Regions from separate parts of the Streptomyces sp. 12E genome, predicted to be linked through region 3. Evidence: riboswitches for the same ligand, from Rfam matches in the RefSeq annotation. Region 3 holds a riboswitch; each other region holds the start of a gene.
What was found. Region 3 has a riboswitch for cyclic di-AMP ahead of ACZ8ZB_RS19755 (transglycosylase SLT domain-containing protein). Riboswitches for the same ligand answer to the same signal wherever they lie in the genome.

Region 1 (5,767 bases), 1.2 Mb from region 3:
CATCGAGGAGGCGTACGAGCTCGTCGAGGCCATCGAGGAGGGCGACCGGGACGAGCTGCGCGAGGAGTTGGGGGACGTGCTGCTCCAGGTCGTCTTCCACGCCCGGATCGCCGAGGAGCACCCTCAGGAGCCGTTCTCCGTCGACGACGTGGCGGGGGGCATCGTGGCCAAGCTGATCCACCGGCACCCGCACGTCTTCGGCGAGGAGACGGCGGAGACGCCGGAGGACGTCAAGGAGCACTGGCTGCGGACCAAGGCGGAGGAGAAGCGGCGCAGCTCGGTGACGGAGGGGGTGCCGCTCGGACAGCCCGGACTGGCGCTGGCGGCGAAGCTGGGGTCGCGGGCGCGGACGGCGGGGCTGGACGTGCCGGTGCCGGTGGGGGAGGGGGTCGGTTACGAGCTGCTGGCGCTGGCGGTGCGGGCGGAGGCCGCGGGGGTCGATCCGGAGGCGGCGCTGCGGGCGGCGGCGCGGGTGTACCGGGACGCGATACGGGCCGCGGAGGGCGGCCGGGGCGAGGGCTGAGCGAGGGGCGCGGGCAGCAGGGTTCTCGCCCCGCCGCCCCTTCCCGTCCCCGAGGCCCCGAACCCCCGTGCGCGCGGTTCCCCGCGCCCCTGAGGGGCGCGGGCCGCCCGTTAGGGTCGCCGCATGGATGACCAGCCTGCCGCCTCCGCCCCGCGGGGTCCCGTTCCCGAGCTGTTCAGCTGGGAGTTCGCCGCCGATCCGTACCCCGCCTACGCCTGGCTCCGTGAGCATTCGCCGGTGCACTGGACGAAGCTCCCCAGCGGCGTGGAAGCCTGGCTCGTCACCCGTTACGCCGACGCCAAGCAGGCCCTCGCCGACCAGCGCCTGAGCAAAAACCCGGTGCACCATGCGGAAGACGCCGTGGGGAAGAGCAAGACGGGCATCCCCGGCGAACGCAGCGCGAATCTCATGACACACCTGCTGAACATCGACCCGCCGGACCACACCCGGCTGCGCCGGCTGGTCAGCAAGGCGTTCACCCCGCGCCGGGTCGCCGAGTTCGCCCCCCGCGTACAGGAGCTGACCGACGGCCTCATCGACGCCTTCGCCGGCCGGGGCGGAGCCGACCTCATCCACGACTTCGCCTTCCCCCTTCCCATCTACGCCATCTGCGACCTGCTCGGCGTACCGAAGGAAGACCAGGACGACCTTCGAGACTGGGCGGGAATGATGATCCGCCACGGCGGAGGCCCCCGCGGCGGGGTCGCCCGGTCCGTGAAGAGGATCCGCGGCTACCTCGCCGAGCTGATCCACCGTAAACGCAGCGATCTCGGCGACGACCTGATTTCCGGCCTCATCCGGGCGAGCGACCACGGCGAGCACCTGACCGAAGACGAAGCCGCCGCCATGTGCTTCGTGCTTCTGTTCGCCGGCTTCGAGACGACCATCAACTTGATCGGTAACGGCACGCACGCCTTGCTCCAGAACCCTGAACAGCGCGCTCTTCTCCAGCGGGCCCTCGCCGAAGACGATGACCGCCTCGTGACGACCGCGGTGGAGGAGCTGCTGCGATTCGACGGCCCGGTGGAGCTGGCGACCTGGCGGTACGCGACCCAGCCTCTCGAAATCGGCGGCACGCCCATTTCCCAAGGCGATCCCGTTCTGGTCGTGCTCGCCGCCGCCAACCGTGACCCCGCACGTTTCGACGCGCCGGGCACGCTCGATCTGACGCGCAGGGACAACCAGCATCTGGGGTACGGCCACGGCATTCACTACTGCCTGGGCGCTCCGCTGGCCCGGCTGGAAGGTCACGTAGCGTTGTCGACGCTGCTGCGCCGTCTGCCGGACCTGCGGCTCGCGGTGGAACCGGCCGAACTCCGCTGGCGGGGCGGGCTCATCATGCGCGGACTGCGCACGCTTCCGGTGGAGTTCACCCCGCCGCGGAACGGTCCGCGGAAGTGACGGACCGGGCCGCCGACCGCAGTGCCCCCGAGTGGGCCAGCGCAAACATGACACGCTCTCAACTCTGTGATCTTCACGTGATCTGCGCGGCATGAACTTGTGACAAGTGATCGTCTCCGGATACGTTCACCCATCAAGTGCGGTGCCCGGGGCTTCCCTCACCGCGCCTGTCATTGCTGTTCTGCGAAAGGTCTCCGCATGCTCTCCGGGAACGGTCGGCACCGTCGCCCCCGCCAGGCTCCGGCTCTCCTCGTCGCGGCCGGAGTGACCGGCTCCGCCATCGCGATCCCGCTCCTCGGAGCCGGCAGCGCCAGCGCGGCCGACGGCGCGACCTGGGACCGGGTCGCCGAATGCGAAAGCGGTGGCTCCTGGAGCCAGAACACCGGCAACGGCTACTACGGCGGCCTGCAGTTGACCCAGGACGACTGGGAGCGGTACGGCGGCCTGGACTACGCGACCAGCCCCGACCAGGCCAGCCGCGGCCAGCAGATAGCCGTGGCCGAGAGAATCCTCGCCGACCAGGGGGTCGGCGCGTGGCGCACCTGCGGACTGACGGCGGGCCTCGGACAGGACTCGACGTCGGCCGGCGTCGACACGGGTGTGGCGGAGGACTCGACCTCGGACACGTCCGGCTCCACGGACCCGTCCGGCTCCTCCGACTCCACTGACTCGTCCGGATCGTCGGACTCCGGTGATTCGTCCGCTTCGTCCTCCCCGTCGGCCGCAGCCGGCGCGGAGGGGTCGGCGAACGGTGAGGGCGCGGCCGGTGAGGGCGCGGCCGGTGAATCGGCCAAGTCCGACGGGTCGGGTGGCTCGGAGAAGGATTCGGACAGCGGCTCCGGCGACGGATCCGGCGCCTCCCCCTCCGCCTCGGCCACCCCCAGGAGTGATGAGTCGGACAAGTCGGGGCAGACCACCGGCTCTTCCGAACTCACCGGCACCGAAGGCACGGGCGCCGGCCGCCATCGTGGCGTCAGTGCCGAGGAGGGCGAGGTGGAGGACCGTGCGTCGGACCCGTCCGGCCGGCACGCCTCGCGCAGCGCCGACGCCTCGCGCGCCGCCGCCGACGGCTCGTACACCGTGCGCACCGGCGACAGCCTCTCGTCCATCGCCGACTCCCTTGAGCTCGACGGCGGATGGCGGTCGCTCTACGCGAAGAACGAGCAGGTCGTCGGTGCCGACCCGGACCTCATCCTGCCGGGTCAGGAGCTCGAGGTCGGGATCGAACCGGGCGAGAAGTGACACCCGAAAGGGTGTAGAGCTGGCGGCAGTTGACGTCACGTTTCGCGGTTAATGTCCGATTTAAAGACTGTGAGAGATAGGTCTCAGAAGCCCTGATCGTCTTTGAAATTCCGCGGACCGCGTGCTTACGGTCGTGATCGCTCGCCACCGCGGGCCCCGACTGCCGCCACGCCGAATCCTGCCGGCGGCAGCACGGGAACAGTCGTCGCATCATGCGCCGTAGGCAGGAGCGGGGGACCCAAGGTAAGCGCCCCTTCCGGTGATTGACACCGGATCGGGCTTGGGGTGGAGCCGCGTCCCGTGAGGGACGCGGCCGGGCAACTCAACCGGCCCGAACCCGACAGCTCACCTCGCAGGCGTCGGTGAGGGGATCCATCCATGCTGTTTTCCGGCAAGGGCAAGCACCGTCGTCCGTCCAAGGCCACCCGCGCGATCGCCGTCGCCGGTGTCGCCTCCGCCGCCGTCGCCGCTCCGCTGATGGCGGCCGGCAACGCCTCCGCCGCCACCGCCTCCGAGTGGGACACCGTCGCCCAGTGCGAGTCCGGCGGCAACTGGTCCATCAACACCGGCAACGGTTACTACGGCGGTCTGCAGTTCTCCGCCTCCACCTGGGCCGCGTACGGCGGCACGCAGTACGCCTCCACCGCCGACCGGGCCAGCAAGGCCCAGCAGATCGAGATCGCCGAGAAGGTCCTCGCGGGCCAGGGCAAGGGCGCCTGGCCGGTCTGCGGCACGGGCCTGTCCAACGCCGCCTACACCGGCTCCTCCGCGAACGGCACCTCGAACGGCTCCTCGGCCGGCTCCTCGCAGGGCACCGGTTCCACCGGGACCCGCGAGACCGGGCAGAAGGCCTCCCGCTCCGCCGAGCGCCCGGCCGCCGAGCAGAGGACCGAGCGGAAGGCCGAGCGGAAGGCCGAGGAGAAGACCGTCACCACCCCGACCGGCGAGAAGGTCGAGAAGGGCGACGGCGAGTACAAGGTCGTCAAGGGCGACACCCTCAGCTCCATCGCCGCCGAGCACGACGTCGAGGGCGGCTGGGCCCAGCTGTTCGAGCTGAACGACGACATCGTCGACGTCGCCGACCTCATCTACCCGGGCCAGCAGCTGCACCTGAAGTAAGCGGCCGTCCCCCCTGCTCCCCGCCCCGGTGCGTCGTCCCCCGTACGCGCCGGGGCGGGGTTTTTGCGGCCGGGTTTCCGGAAACGGCTTTGTTCCGTTCGGAAACAATTTACTCTCGGTTCTGTCCACGGGGCGGGCGGCCGGATGGCCGATCGCCCGGAGCCGGTTAGGCTCGGTCTCGCAAGACCCTCCGGGGTCCTGCCCACCCGCGTCACATCCAAGAAGGAGATGCTCGTGCCGTCCATCGACGTCGTCGTAGCCCGGGAAATCCTGGACTCCCGAGGCAACCCCACGGTCGAGGTCGAGGTCGGCCTCGACGACGGCAGCACGGGTCGTGCCGCCGTCCCGTCCGGCGCCTCCACCGGCGCCTTCGAGGCCATCGAACTCCGTGACGGCGATGCCAACCGTTACCTGGGCAAGGGCGTCGAGAAGGCCGTCCTGGCCGTCATCGAGCAGATCGGCCCGGAGCTCGTCGGTTACGACGCCACCGAGCAGCGCCTGATCGACCAGGCGATGTTCGACCTGGACGCCACCGACAACAAGGGCTCCCTCGGCGCCAACGCCATCCTCGGCGTCTCGCTCGCCGTCGCCCACGCCGCCTCCGAGGCCAGCGACCTCCCGCTCTTCCGCTACCTGGGCGGCCCCAACGCGCACCTGCTGCCGGTGCCGATGATGAACATCCTGAACGGCGGCTCGCACGCCGACTCCAACGTGGACATCCAGGAGTTCATGATCGCCCCGATCGGCGCGGAGTCCTTCTCCGAGGCCCTGCGCTGGGGCGCCGAGATCTACCACACCCTGAAGAAGGTCCTGAAGAGCAAGGGCCTGGCCACCGGCCTCGGTGACGAGGGCGGCTTCGCCCCGAACCTCGGCTCCAACCGCGAGGCCCTCGACCTCATCCTCGAGGCCATCAAGGAGGCCGGCTACACCCCGGGCGAGCAGATCGCCCTGGCGCTCGACGTCGCCGCGTCCGAGTTCTACAAGGACGGCTCCTACACCTTCGAGGGCAAGGAGCGCTCCGCCGCCGAGATGACCGAGTACTACGCCGAGCTCGTCGACGCGTACCCGCTCGTCTCCATCGAGGACCCGCTGTTCGAGGACGACTGGGAGGGCTGGAAGACCATCACCGCCAAGCTCGGTGACAAGGTCCAGCTCGTCGGCGACGACCTGTTCGTCACCAACCCCGAGCGCCTCGCCCGCGGCATCGAGGAGGGCGCCGCCAACGCCCTGCTGGTCAAGGTCAACCAGATCGGCTCGCTGACCGAGACCCTGGACGCCGTCGAGCTGGCCCAGCGCAACGGCTTCAAGTGCATGATGTCCCACCGCTCCGGCGAGACCGAGGACGTCACCATCGCCGACCTGGCCGTCGCCACCAACTGCGGCCAGATCAAGACCGGCGCCCCGGCCCGCTCCGAGCGCGTCGCCAAGTACAACCAGCTGCTGCGCATCGAGGAGATCCTCGACGACGCCGCGGTGTACGCC
Region 2 (5,767 bases), 2.3 Mb from region 3:
GCTCACCCCACACGGGGTCGAACAGGACCCGGTGGCCGTCGATCTCCGCGAGCACGCTGGAATGGCCCGTCCAGGTCAGGCGCAGCCCGGTGGCCGGCGGACGGGAGATGTCGGCCAGGGTGGTCGGGTGCACCGGGACGGCGCCCTTCGGGGCGCGGCGGGAGCGGGAGTCCCTGTCGAAGTAGGTCTTCGCCAGGTCCCGCGTCGACCCCGACGGGCGGATCCGGGCGGCGCCCCCGGGGTTCTGGAACACGCCGTCCCTGAAGTGCGGGGATCTGCGGATGCGTGCCATGCGCTCGCCGCTCGGGTCCGCGCCGAAGGCCACGGGCCGCAGGGCGCGCGGCCCGGAGCTCTGGGAACGGGAACCGGCCACGGTGCCTCCAGGGAGAGTCGGTCAGACATTCCATTATGTGCGGCCGTCCCCGGCACCGCGGTGCCGGGGACGGCCGCGACCGGCGGAACGGCTCTCACGCCACCGCGGCGATCCGCCCCTTGATGTCGTCCGGCGACAGCGTCCCCTTGGCGATCACGTGATCGCCCGACGACTCCCCGCGCAGCCGGCGGCCGATCCACGGCACCAGGTACTCGCGGGCCCACTGGACGTCGTCCCGGCGGATCTCGAACGCGCCGCGGGGCGGCAGGGGCGGCCAGGGCTGTTCGGGATCGGCGGGGATCTCCAGGCCCAGGGCCTGCCCGGCGCGGAGCGCGACACGGGTGTGCCCCTCCGGCGACAGGTGCAGCCGGTCGGCGTCCCAGGCCCTGCGGTCCTGGACGCTCCTGAGGGACCACAGGTCGAGCACCGGGCAGCCGTAGCGGTCGGCGACGGCCCGCACATGCCCGTTGTACGTGGCGATCTTGCCGCGCAGATGCTTCAGCAAGGGCACGCCACGGGTGTCGAACCCGGTCGTCACCATCACCGTGCCGGACACGGCCGTGAGCGCGGCGACCGCCCTCTCGAACCGCTCGGCCACCTCGTCCGGATCACTGCCCGGGCGGAGGATGTCGTTGCCGCCCGCGCAGAACGAGACCAGGTCGGGGGCGAGTTCGACCGCCCTCGGCAGCTGGTCGGCCACGATCTGGTCCAGCAGCTTTCCGCGCACGGCGAGATTGGTGTACTCGAAGTCGCCCTCGGGCCGGAGGTCGGCGAGAAGCACGGCGAACCGGTCGGCCCAGCCGACGAACGCCCCGTCGGGGCCGGGGTCGCCGACGCCCTCGGTGAAGCTGTCCCCCACCGCCACGTACGACCCGATCACTGCTCTGTCGTCACTCTTCGAATCGTCTGCCACAACCGCTCATGATTCACCTTCGAATGTGACCTACGCGACCGTAAGGAAGGGTTGACGTGTGGTGAGATAAGCCACTCTCAACATGTCGGCCGATTCCGGAATACGCCGGAGGCCGGACCCGGGGATCGGGGTCCGGCCTCCGGCGCGCGCGTCGGGAAGGTCGCCGCGGGGGTCAGCCGATGGAGACGCCCTTCGAGCTGAGGTAGGCGACCGGGTCCACGTCCGAGCCGTAGTTCGGGGTGGTGCGGATCTCGAAGTGCAGGTGCGGGCCGGTCGAGTTGCCGGTCGAGCCGGAGAGACCGACCTGCTGGCCGCCCGTCACGGTCTGGCCGGCCGAGACGGAGAGCGAGGACAGGTGGGCGTACTGGGCGTAGTAGCCGTCGTCGAGCTTGACGACGACCTGGTTGCCGTACGCGCCGGCCCAGCCCGCGGAGACGACGGTGCCCGCGCCGACGGCCTTCAGTGAGGTGCCGGTCGGGACGGCGAAGTCGACGCCGGTGTGGTAGCCGCTGGACCACATGCTGCCGGCCACCTTGTAGGCGGTGCCGAGACCACCGGCGCCGGGCACCGGGGAGCTGTGACCGGAGGCGCTCGCGGCCTGGCCGGTGTTCGCGGTCTGGGCGGAGGCGTCCGGGGAGGACTGCTCGGCGGGCTGCTCGACGGGCTGCTCCGCCGGCTGCTCGGTCCTCCGCTCCGGGGCCTGCGGGACCTCGACGGAGGACGGCTCCTGCGGCGCGCCCGTGGCGGCCTCGCCGTCGACGGAGAGCTCCAGACCGGGGTGGATGAGTGACGGGTCGTCACCGATGGCCCCGCGGTTGTCCGCGTAGAGCTTCTTCCAGCCGCCGTCGACGTTCTCCGCCTCGGCGATCTTCGCGAGGTAGTCGCCGGCCTTCACGGTGTACGTGCGGGCCTCGTCGCCCTTCTCGGCGACGGCCGTCCGGCCGGCGGAAAGGGACTGGACGGCCTTCTCGGGGGCGGTCTGCGGGGTGGCGGCGTGCGCGCCGGCGGCGCCGAGAAGCGGCAGGGCGAGTGCGGCGCCACCGGTTCCGGCGATGGCGATGGAGCGGGTGAAACGCTGGGCCTTGGTACGGCGGTGCTTACCCTTCGCGGGCATGTCGAATTCCTCTCCGGCGCCTACGAGGTGAGCTGTCGGGTGCGGGCTGGAGATGCCCGGCCGCGCTGTCGCGCGGCTTAACCCCGAGCCGTTCCGGGAACCGGAACAGGCGGTCGTACCTGTGGGTCCCCCGTTCCTGCCGTGGACGGGTCAGTGTGTGCGGGCTCCGGGCGGCGGCAGGACTAGGCGTCCGTCCGGATCGGTGGCGAACGTAAGCGACCCGGACGCGGAGGGACAAGCGCGAGGTTCACCGCGAACGCGATTTTTCGTGATCGACATGCGGAAAAGAGGTCACCGAGCGTCAGCCGGGACCCCCTTCCCCGCGCGAACTCCCTTGCCGCTCCACGAAATTACGTGAACATGGCGACAACGCATCGTCACGGGTATGACGATGCTCACGCACCCTCCCCCATCTCCTTTCTTTCCAGGTCAGGTTGTGGCGAAGTGCACCAATCGGACAGAACGCTCTAATCGTGCGATCACAGGCGCCGCAGCCGGAACACCGCGGCGTCCAGATCTCCCCGCAGGCCTGTGTGCAGCCCGTGGTGCAGCAGGACGGCACCCCGGTGCGTTTCGCCGGTTTCGCGGCATTCGTACGACGCCTCCGGGTCGAGGCCGCGCAGCCGGAGGGCCGGGACGGGCTCCCCGTGGTGCTGGGCCTGGAGGCAGGCGAGAACGACGGTCTCGTCACCGAGGACGTACTGCACCGCGCTCAGCCCGCCCTCCGGAGGGCGCAGCCGGTACAGGTCGCCGCGTTGCACGAGGGGCCGGATCTCCTTGTAGAGCGCGACCCACTCCCGCGCCTCGGCGAGCTCCTCCTCGGTCCACCGCGCGAGGTCGCCGCCGACGCCGAGCACCCCGGCCATGGCGCTGACGAACCGGAAGCGCAGTGAACTGACCCGTCCGTTGAGCATCGCGTTGGGGCTGTCGGTGACCCAGGCGGCCATCACCCGGGCCGGATGGATCTGGCTGAAGCCGTGCTGGATGGCGAGCCGGTCGAGCGGGTCGGTGTTGTCCGAGGTCCACACCTGGTCGGTACGGGAGAGGATCCCCAGGTCGATCCGCCCGCCGCCGCCCGAGCAGGACTCGAAGGCCACGCCCGGATGGGCCGCCCGCAACCGGTCCAGCAGGGCGTACAGGCCGCGCACGTGGTCGGTCCACAGCCGCTGCGGATACGGGTCGCCCGGCCAGCCGGCGTCGCTGAAGCAGCGGTTGAAGTCCCATTTCACATAGTCGACGGGGGCGCCGGAGAGCAGCCCGTCCAGCCGCTCCCAGAGGTACTCCCGGACGTCGTCGCGCGCGAGGTTGAGCACCAGCTGGTTGCGGAACTCCGTGCGCCGCCGGTCCGGCTGGAACTGCACCCAGTCGGGGTGCGCGCGGTACAGGTCGCTGTCGGGGTTGACCATCTCCGGCTCGACCCAGATGCCGAACTCCATCCCGAGCCCGTGCACGTGGTCGGCGAGGGGTTTCAGGCCGCCGGGGAAGCGGTCGGGGTTGGGCGTCCAGTCACCGAGCCCGGCCCGGTCGCTCGTCCGCGCCCCGAACCAGCCGTCGTCGACCACGAACAGTTCGACGCCCATCGCGGCGGCCCGCTGCGCGAGCGTCCGCTGCTGCTCCTCGGAGATGTCGAACCCGGTGGCCTCCCAGGAGTTGAACAGCACGGGCCGGTCCCGGTCCGCGTCCGGGACGACGTACGTCCGCTGGTAGGCGTGCCAGGCGCGGCTGGCGCCGCCGAAGCCGCCGTCGCTCCACAGACCGGCGAAGACCGGCGTGACGTACGTCTCCTCCGTGCCCAGCATCAGCAGGCCGGAGTCGTCGTGTCCCGCGCCTCCGGTGATCTGCACGCGCGCGTCGGGGAGCTGGGCGACGCAGATGCGCCAGGACCCGGACCAGCCGAGGGCGCAGCCGTAGACCTCGCCGCGCTCCTCGGTCGCGTCGGTGTCGAGCGCGACCCAGGGCAGGTGCTGGTGTCCGGTGTGTCCGCGGCGGCTGCCGATGACCTTCTCGCCGTGGCCGATCGGGGCGCGGGTCAGCCGGGACTCGGCGGCCCAGCGGCCGTGCAGCTGGGACAGCCGCCAGTGCTCCCGCTCGGGCAGGGTCCAGGTGGCGGAGTCGGCGCGCAGGAGCTCGACCGCGGGGCCCCGGTTGTGCAGGGTCACCCGGCGTTCGATCACGTCGTCGCACATCCGGTAGTGCAGGGTGACGGTCAGATCGCCGTCGCGGAAGCGGAGGCGGAGTTCGCCGTCGTCGCTCTCGTGGCCCTCGAAGGTCCACTCCGTGCCGCGCCGCCCGTCGGCGGTGCGTACGGACAGGGCGGGCCGGACGAAGCGGGGTCCGCCCTCGACGGGGTACTCCTCGCGCCCGTCCAGGCGGGACTCGAACGGCCAGTCGTCCGGCAGCGGGCGCGCGGCGAGGGCTTCCGCGTCGGCGAGCGCGATCCGCGCGCCCCAGTGCAGGTGCACCAGCTCGTCGCGGTCCGTGACATGGACCGCGTAGCTGCTGGCAGGCCCCGACAGGAGCCATGTACGACCGTCTTGGGAGACCTGCGTCACCGAACCTCCAACAGACCCGAACAGATGCGATCAGACACCAACATCATCGGGGGTGCGGGGACGGCCGGGCAATGCCTGTGGAGAACTCATTGCCCCAGGCAGGCATGTCGTATCGTCGAGTGACGCCCGTCGACGAGACCCGCCGGCGGCGCCGAGTGGGAGGAGTCCTTCGTGACGCAGCAGGTGCCGTCGACCGAACCCGAGCTGGCCGGAGTGCGCAACTTCCGCGACGTGGGCGGACTGCCGACCGTCGACGGCCGGCGGGTACGCCACGGGGTGCTGTTCCGCAGCGGCCACCTCGCCCACGCGACCGCGGAGGACGCCGCCTTTCTGTCCTCGCTCGGACTGCACACGGTCTTCGACTTCCGCAACGCGGCCGACCAGAAGCTGGAGGGCCCGGACGTCGTGCTGCCGGGGGTGCGCAATGTGAACCTGCCGCTCAGCGACCCGGCGGACGGCGCCGAATTCTGGAAGATGGTCCGCGACGGCGATCTGGAGCAGCTCCGCTCGATCCTCGCGGACGGCAAGGGCGCGGACCGGATGATCAGCTCCTATCGGATGATCATCAAGGAGCGCACCGCCGAGCACGCCCAGGTGCTGCGCTCGCTCGTCGAGGACAGCGTTCCGGCGCTGATGCACTGCGCGGCGGGCAAGGACCGCGCGGGACTCTCGGTGGCGGTGACGCTGCTCGCGGTGGGCGTCGAACGCGACGCGATCCTCGACGACTACCTGAAGTCCAACGCCAAGCACCGCCGCTACAAGGTGCGCCGCAGCGGCAGCTCCGCCTCGGCCTACTCCCCCGAGGTCATGGAGCT
Region 3 (5,767 bases):
ACCGCCAGCCCCCTGTTGTGCGCGACGGCGAGTCCGGGCGCCGGCTCGCACACGTACCGCACCCGCTCGCCGTACTTGCGCTCCACCAGTTCGCGGGTCTCGTCGGTCACCGGCGCGTTGTCGACGACGACGACCTCGAACCGCGGATGCTCCTGCGCGAGCAGCGAGTCCAGCGCCCGGGCGAGCTGCCCGGCCCGCTCCCGGGTGGCCACGACGACCGAGGCGTACGGCGGTTCCCCGCCGTCTCCCGCCGCCACGGCCGCTCCCGCCGCTCCGGATGCCGCCTCCCACAGCACCGCCCGCGGGTCCGCGCCCTCCGGCACCCGTGCCAGCACGGTCCCCACCGGGCGACCCGCCCGTCTGACCAGCAGGAACACCTCGCCGTGGGTCACCGGGGGGCTGCCCGGTCCGGGTCTCGGCGCGGACTCGTCGCCGTCCAGGTCCAGTTCGGCGACCTGCACCGCGCCGATGGCCAGGAACCGCCGTATCTCCTCCTGCGTACGCGTTCTCCGGGACACCTGTCCTCCCCTCCTCACGACCGGCGCAGCCGTGCCGCGCCCTTCGGGGTCCGTGCCGCCGGCGCCGCCAGGCGCGGACGGGTGCGGACGAAGCCGTGCGCGCGGCGACCCGGGCCCGCGGCCGCGTCCGGGCCACGGCGATGCCGGACTCCGCTTCCATGAACGGGTTGCGCGGTGCGTCCGTCGCGGCGCGCGGTTTCCGCCGGCGCTCCCGTTCCCCCTCGCCGAGCTCCTCGGGCCTCAGCACGCGCACGCGTCCACTGCTCACCCGACCCCCCGATCAAGTCCCCCTGGACTCCTGGAAGGTACCGCCGGGGACCGGGCGGACGGTAGATAGCGGACCATGTTCTCGCCAAACGGGGAAAGGGTCCTGAACCGGTCCTTACCCGGCGTCGGAGGAAGGCGGAAGAAGGGAACCGCACCGAAAACGAGCGCAAACGGGCAGGGCGAATCGGACCGTCGGGTTGTCCGTATTCTCTGATCATGGCCGCACCCACCGCGTACTCACTGATCGCCACCGACCTGGACGGGACGCTGCTGCGCGGCGACGACACCATCTCCGACCGGTCCCTCGCCGTGCTCGCGCGGGCGGAGCGGGCCGGCGCGCGGCACCTCGTGGTGACGGGACGCCCGGCCCCCAGAGTGCGGCCGCTCCTGGACGCCCTCGGCTGCACGGGGCTCGCGGTGTGCGGGCAGGGCGCGCAGGTGTACGACGCCGGCGCGGGCCGGCTGCTGCGGTCCGTGACCCTGGACCGGGAACTGGCGGAGACCGCGCTCGGCAAGATCGAGGCCGAGGTGGGGGAGGTGTACGCCGCGGTCGACCAGGACGGGGTCGACGGGCTGACGCTGATCGAGCCCGGCTACCTGATGCCGCACCCGACCCTGCCCGCGGTGCGGGTGGAGCGGCGCGGGGAGCTGTGGGACCGGCCGATCAGCAAGGTGCTGCTGCGCCACCCGGACCTGTCCGACGACGCCTTGGCGGCGGCGGCCCGGTCGGTGGTCGGCTCACTGGCCACGGTCACCATGTCGGGGCCGGGCACCGTGGAGCTCCAGCCGTGCGGGGTGACCAAGGCGACCGGGCTGGCGCTGGCCGCCGAGCACCTGGGACTGGGCCCGGAGCGGACGATCGCCTTCGGTGACATGCCGAACGACATCCCCATGTTCGGCTGGGCGGCCCACGGCGTCGCCATGGCGAACGCGCATCCCGAACTGAAGGCGGTGGCGGACGAGGTCACCACGTCGAACGAGGACGACGGCGTGGCCGTCGTCCTCGAGCGGCTGTTCGGCGGGACGGTGACGCTCGCCCGTCAGCGGGTGGCTCAGTACGCGCCGAAGACGTTGTCGATGGAGCCGTAGCGGTCGGCCGCGTAGTTGCAGGCCGCCGTGATGTTCGCGACCGGGTCGAACGGGTCGAAGGCGGTGCCGGGCACGTGGTAGGCCGCGAAGGTCGGGTCGATGACCTGCAGCAGGCCCTTCGACGGGGTGCCGGCGGCGGCGTTGGAGTCCCAGTTGTTGACGGCGTACGGGTTGCCGGAGGACTCGCGCATGATGTTGCGGTGGATGGAGTCGTAGCTGCCCGGGATGCCGTGCTGCGCCATGACGTCCAGCGACTCGCGGATCCAGCCGTCGAGGTTGTCCGGGTACGCCGTCACGGTGGCGGCGGCCGTCGGCTCGGTGGTGGCGGCGGAGGCGCCGGTCGCGCCGAACAGCGGCAGGGCGACCACGGCGACGCCGGTGACGGCGAGGGAGCGGGCGACGCGGCGGCGGTGCTGGCCGAAAGCAGGCATGTCTGGGTTCCTCTCCTACGCCTGCGAGGTGAGCTGTCGGGTTCGGGCGGGAGAGTGCCCGGCCGTGCCCCTGCGGGCATGGCTTCACCCCTAGCCGTCCCGGTGCGGTGTCCGGTCCGGCGGCTTACCTGGGTCCCCCGCTCCTGCCGTCCTGAGTGGTCGTCGTCGGTTGGTGCGGGCGGCGGCAGGATTAGGCGTCCACCCGGCAGGCCCGGAACCTATGCGAGAGCACATGTCGGGAACAAGCGCGGACCTCACACAAGACACCCTTTGATCTTGTAATGGGCGTTTTGCGGTACTTGATCCTTTGTGGGCGCTGAGGATCAACTCGTCACCGGGGAAAGGGAGATGGCGGGTGACGGGCCGTGACGGGGGTGTCCGGCCGCGCGTGACCCACTTCACGGAGGACCGCCTGCGAGCGCAATCTTCGCCAAGGGGAATCGGTTTGTCATTTGCGGCAAATCGGACGCGAGGCGGGCAGGATGGTTCGCGTGGCGAGATGTGGCCCGGTGGGCAGGTCGGGAGCCGGTCCGGGGGAGTGGATTGCTACGCCCGGGAAAGTCGAAGAATGTCCGTTGTCGTCGAATGATCAAAAGTGCTCCGCTCCCGGCCCCGTGCCGCCCCGCCCCTAACGCCGGGCGCTGGCGGTGATCGAAACGTGACCGGATACGCTGACTTGAGTGATGGCAGCGACCTATCGACATTCCGTGTAATCGCCAGTGGACACCAGCAGACAGGAGACCCCTCGTGACCGTCGTCGGGCCGTTCGGGCTGAGCGTGCGGGACCAGGCTCTGGAAGCCGATGTCCAGGCCGGAATGACGGCTGTCGAGGAAGGGCTGATCGAGGCCACCAAGAGTGAGGTCCCCTTCATCACCGGGGCCGCCCAGCACCTGGTGCGGGCCGGCGGCAAGCGGTTCCGCCCGCTGCTCGTGATGCTCGCCGCCCAGTTCGGCGACCCCTACGCGCCCGGTGTCGTGCCCTCGGCCGTGGTGGTGGAGCTCACCCATCTGGCCACGCTGTACCACGACGACGTGATGGACGAGGCCGAGGTGCGGCGCGGGGTCGACAGCGCGAACGCCCGCTGGGGCAACTCCGTCGCGGTCCTCACCGGTGACTTCCTCTTCGCACGGGCCTCGCACATCCTGGCCGACCTCGGTCCTGAGGCCGTACGGGTGCAGGCCGAGGCGTTCGAGCGGCTGGTCACCGGGCAGATCCTGGAGACCGCGGGGCCGCAGGACGGCCGCGACCCGGTCGACCACTACCTCGACGTGCTCGGCGGCAAGACCGGCTCGCTGGTCGCCGTCGCCTGCCGGTTCGGCGCGATGATGTCCGGCGCCGAGGAGACGGTCGTGGACGTGCTGACCCAGTACGGCGAGCGGCTCGGCGTCGCCTTCCAGCTCGCCGACGACGTCCTGGACATCGCCTCCGACTCCCACGAGTCCGGCAAGACCCCCGGCACCGACCTGCGCGAGGGCATCGCCACCCTGCCCGTGCTGCGGCTGCGCGAACGGGCGGCCCGGCTGGGACTCGCCGACGACATCGCCCTGTGCGAGCTGCTCGACTCCGACCTCACCGACGACACCCGGCACGCCGAGGCGCTGCGGCTGCTGCGCGCCCACCCCGCGCTGGAGCAGGCCCGCCGGGACACCGTGCGGTACGCCGAGGAGGCGCGCGCGGCGCTGGCCCCGCTGCGTGAGGGCGAGGCGAAGGCGGCACTCGTGCAGTTGTGCGACGCGGTGGTGCACCGCGCGGGCTGAGCCGGCCCGGGCCCCCGTGCCCCCTACGGGACGGGGGAGGGAACCGCCCTCCGTGTCATACCCCAGCAGTACGTGGAGTTGCGTCCGAGGGCTGACGAATCCGCCTGCCGGATTTGGTCGGATGGACCACGACGGACAACACCACTTCTCACCGGTTCGGGTGAGAATGGCGGCTCAGGGCGGGACTGGTGCGAGGACACGAGACGGAAGCCGCCGCCGACCACGGAGGTAGGGCACACATGGCACCGTACGAATCCGAGAACACGACGACCGCGGGGGAGGCCGACGAGCCGCGCACGCGACGGCGCAGGGTCGCGCGGTACGCCGTCCCCGTCGCCGTGATGGGGGTGGCGGCCGCGACCATCGGCCTCGTCCCCGCGCTCGCGGACTCCGGCGACCCCGAGCTGCCGGAGATCACCGCAGCGCAGCTCATCGAGAAGATCGCGCAGTCGGACGTCGAGCAGCTGTCCGGCACCGTGAAGATCACCACCGACCTCGGACTGCCGAACCTCGGCGGCCTGGAGAGCAGCCTCATGTCCGGCGCGACGGAGCAGGGCGGTGACGGTGGCTCCTCGGCCGACCCGTCCGCCAAGCTCACCGAACTGGCGTCCGGCACGCACACGCTGCGGATCGCGGCCGACGGTCCGGACCGGCAGAAGGTCTCGATCCTGGAGAACGCCGCCGAGTACAGCCTGATCCACAACGGCAAGGACGTCTGGGGCTACGACAGCGCGTCCAACGAGGTCTACCACGGCACGGTCGACGCCTTTGGCGAGGACCGGGAGCAGCAGCCCCCGGCCACTCCGAAGGACTTCGCCGAGGAGGCGCTGAAGGCGGTCGACGACACCACGTCCGTGACCGTCGACGGCACCGCCCAGGTGGCCGGCCGGGACGCGTACAGGCTGGTCGTCGAGCCGAAGCAGTCCGGCTCCACGGTCGGCGCGATCAGCATCGCGGTGGACCACGAGACGGGCATGCCGCTGAAGTTCACCCTCACCCCGTCCAGCGGCGGCGCGGCCGTCGTGGACGTCGGCTTCACCAAGGTGAGCTTCGACCGCCCGGCCGCGTCGACCTTCGAGTTCACCCCGCCCAAGGGCGCCGAGGTGACCGAGGCCGACGAACTCGACCGGGGCGGGGAGCACTCCGGGAAGCCCGGGAAGGCCCCGAAGTCCGAGGAGGACCTGGCCAAGGGCCTCGACGGACCGAAGATGCTCGGCGAGGGCTGGAACACCGTCGCCGTCTTCGGCACCGGTGACGGGGGCGTCCTGCCCGCCGACGGGGCAGGCGGTGACCTCGGCGGCTTCTTCGGCTCGCTCGGCGACCAGGTCAAGGGCGAGTTCGGCACCGGCACGGTGTTCAGCACCCGCCTGGTGAACGCCCTGATCACCGAGGACGGCAAGGTCTACGTGGGCACCGTCACCAAGGACGCGCTCGTGAAGGCGGCCGACGCGGGGAAGTAAGGCCCCGGGACCTCACGACACGACAGGGAACGAGGGAGCCGATGGGCGAGGCGTCCGCCACGGAGCCGGAGCGGCGCGACGAGGAGGCCACGGGTGACGGAGCCATCGCCACCCGCGCGCTCACCAAGCGCTACCGCGGCGGACAGCTCGCCGTCGACGGTCTGCACCTGACCGTCCCGGAGGGCAGCGTCTTCGGCTTCCTCGGCCCCAACGGCTCCGGCAAGACCACCACCATCCGCATGCT

Region 1: another riboswitch for cyclic di-AMP. It lies ahead of ACZ8ZB_RS14020 (transglycosylase family protein); the one in region 3 lies ahead of ACZ8ZB_RS19755 (transglycosylase SLT domain-containing protein).
Region 2: another riboswitch for cyclic di-AMP. It lies ahead of ACZ8ZB_RS30060 (M23 family metallopeptidase); the one in region 3 lies ahead of ACZ8ZB_RS19755 (transglycosylase SLT domain-containing protein).

Annotation. Positions count from the first base shown of each region.
Region 1 is NZ_JBVNCJ010000001.1:3,015,329-3,021,095, reverse strand. It holds gene ACZ8ZB_RS14035 (nucleoside triphosphate pyrophosphohydrolase) at 1-523, shown strand, start outside; gene ACZ8ZB_RS14030 (cytochrome P450 family protein) at 647-1,924, shown strand; gene ACZ8ZB_RS14025 (transglycosylase family protein) at 2,123-3,166, shown strand; cyclic di-AMP (ydaO/yuaA leader) riboswitch at 3,372-3,540, shown strand; gene ACZ8ZB_RS14020 (transglycosylase family protein) at 3,545-4,285, shown strand; gene eno (phosphopyruvate hydratase) at 4,520-5,767, shown strand, end outside.
Region 2 is NZ_JBVNCJ010000001.1:6,549,014-6,554,780, reverse strand. It holds gene ACZ8ZB_RS30070 (MBL fold metallo-hydrolase) at 1-373, opposite strand, end outside; gene ACZ8ZB_RS30065 (SGNH/GDSL hydrolase family protein) at 468-1,253, opposite strand; gene ACZ8ZB_RS30060 (M23 family metallopeptidase) at 1,459-2,400, opposite strand; cyclic di-AMP (ydaO/yuaA leader) riboswitch at 2,405-2,559, opposite strand; gene ACZ8ZB_RS30055 (alpha-galactosidase) at 2,880-4,952, opposite strand; gene ACZ8ZB_RS30050 (tyrosine-protein phosphatase) at 5,124-5,767, shown strand, end outside.
Region 3 is NZ_JBVNCJ010000001.1:4,250,058-4,255,824, forward strand. It holds gene ACZ8ZB_RS19745 (glycosyltransferase family 2 protein) at 1-518, opposite strand, end outside; gene ACZ8ZB_RS19750 (HAD family hydrolase) at 1,002-1,874, shown strand; gene ACZ8ZB_RS19755 (transglycosylase SLT domain-containing protein) at 1,838-2,305, opposite strand; cyclic di-AMP (ydaO/yuaA leader) riboswitch at 2,309-2,477, opposite strand; gene ACZ8ZB_RS19760 (polyprenyl synthetase family protein) at 3,053-4,063, shown strand; gene ACZ8ZB_RS19765 (LolA family protein) at 4,303-5,523, shown strand; gene ACZ8ZB_RS19770 (ABC transporter ATP-binding protein) at 5,565-5,767, shown strand, end outside.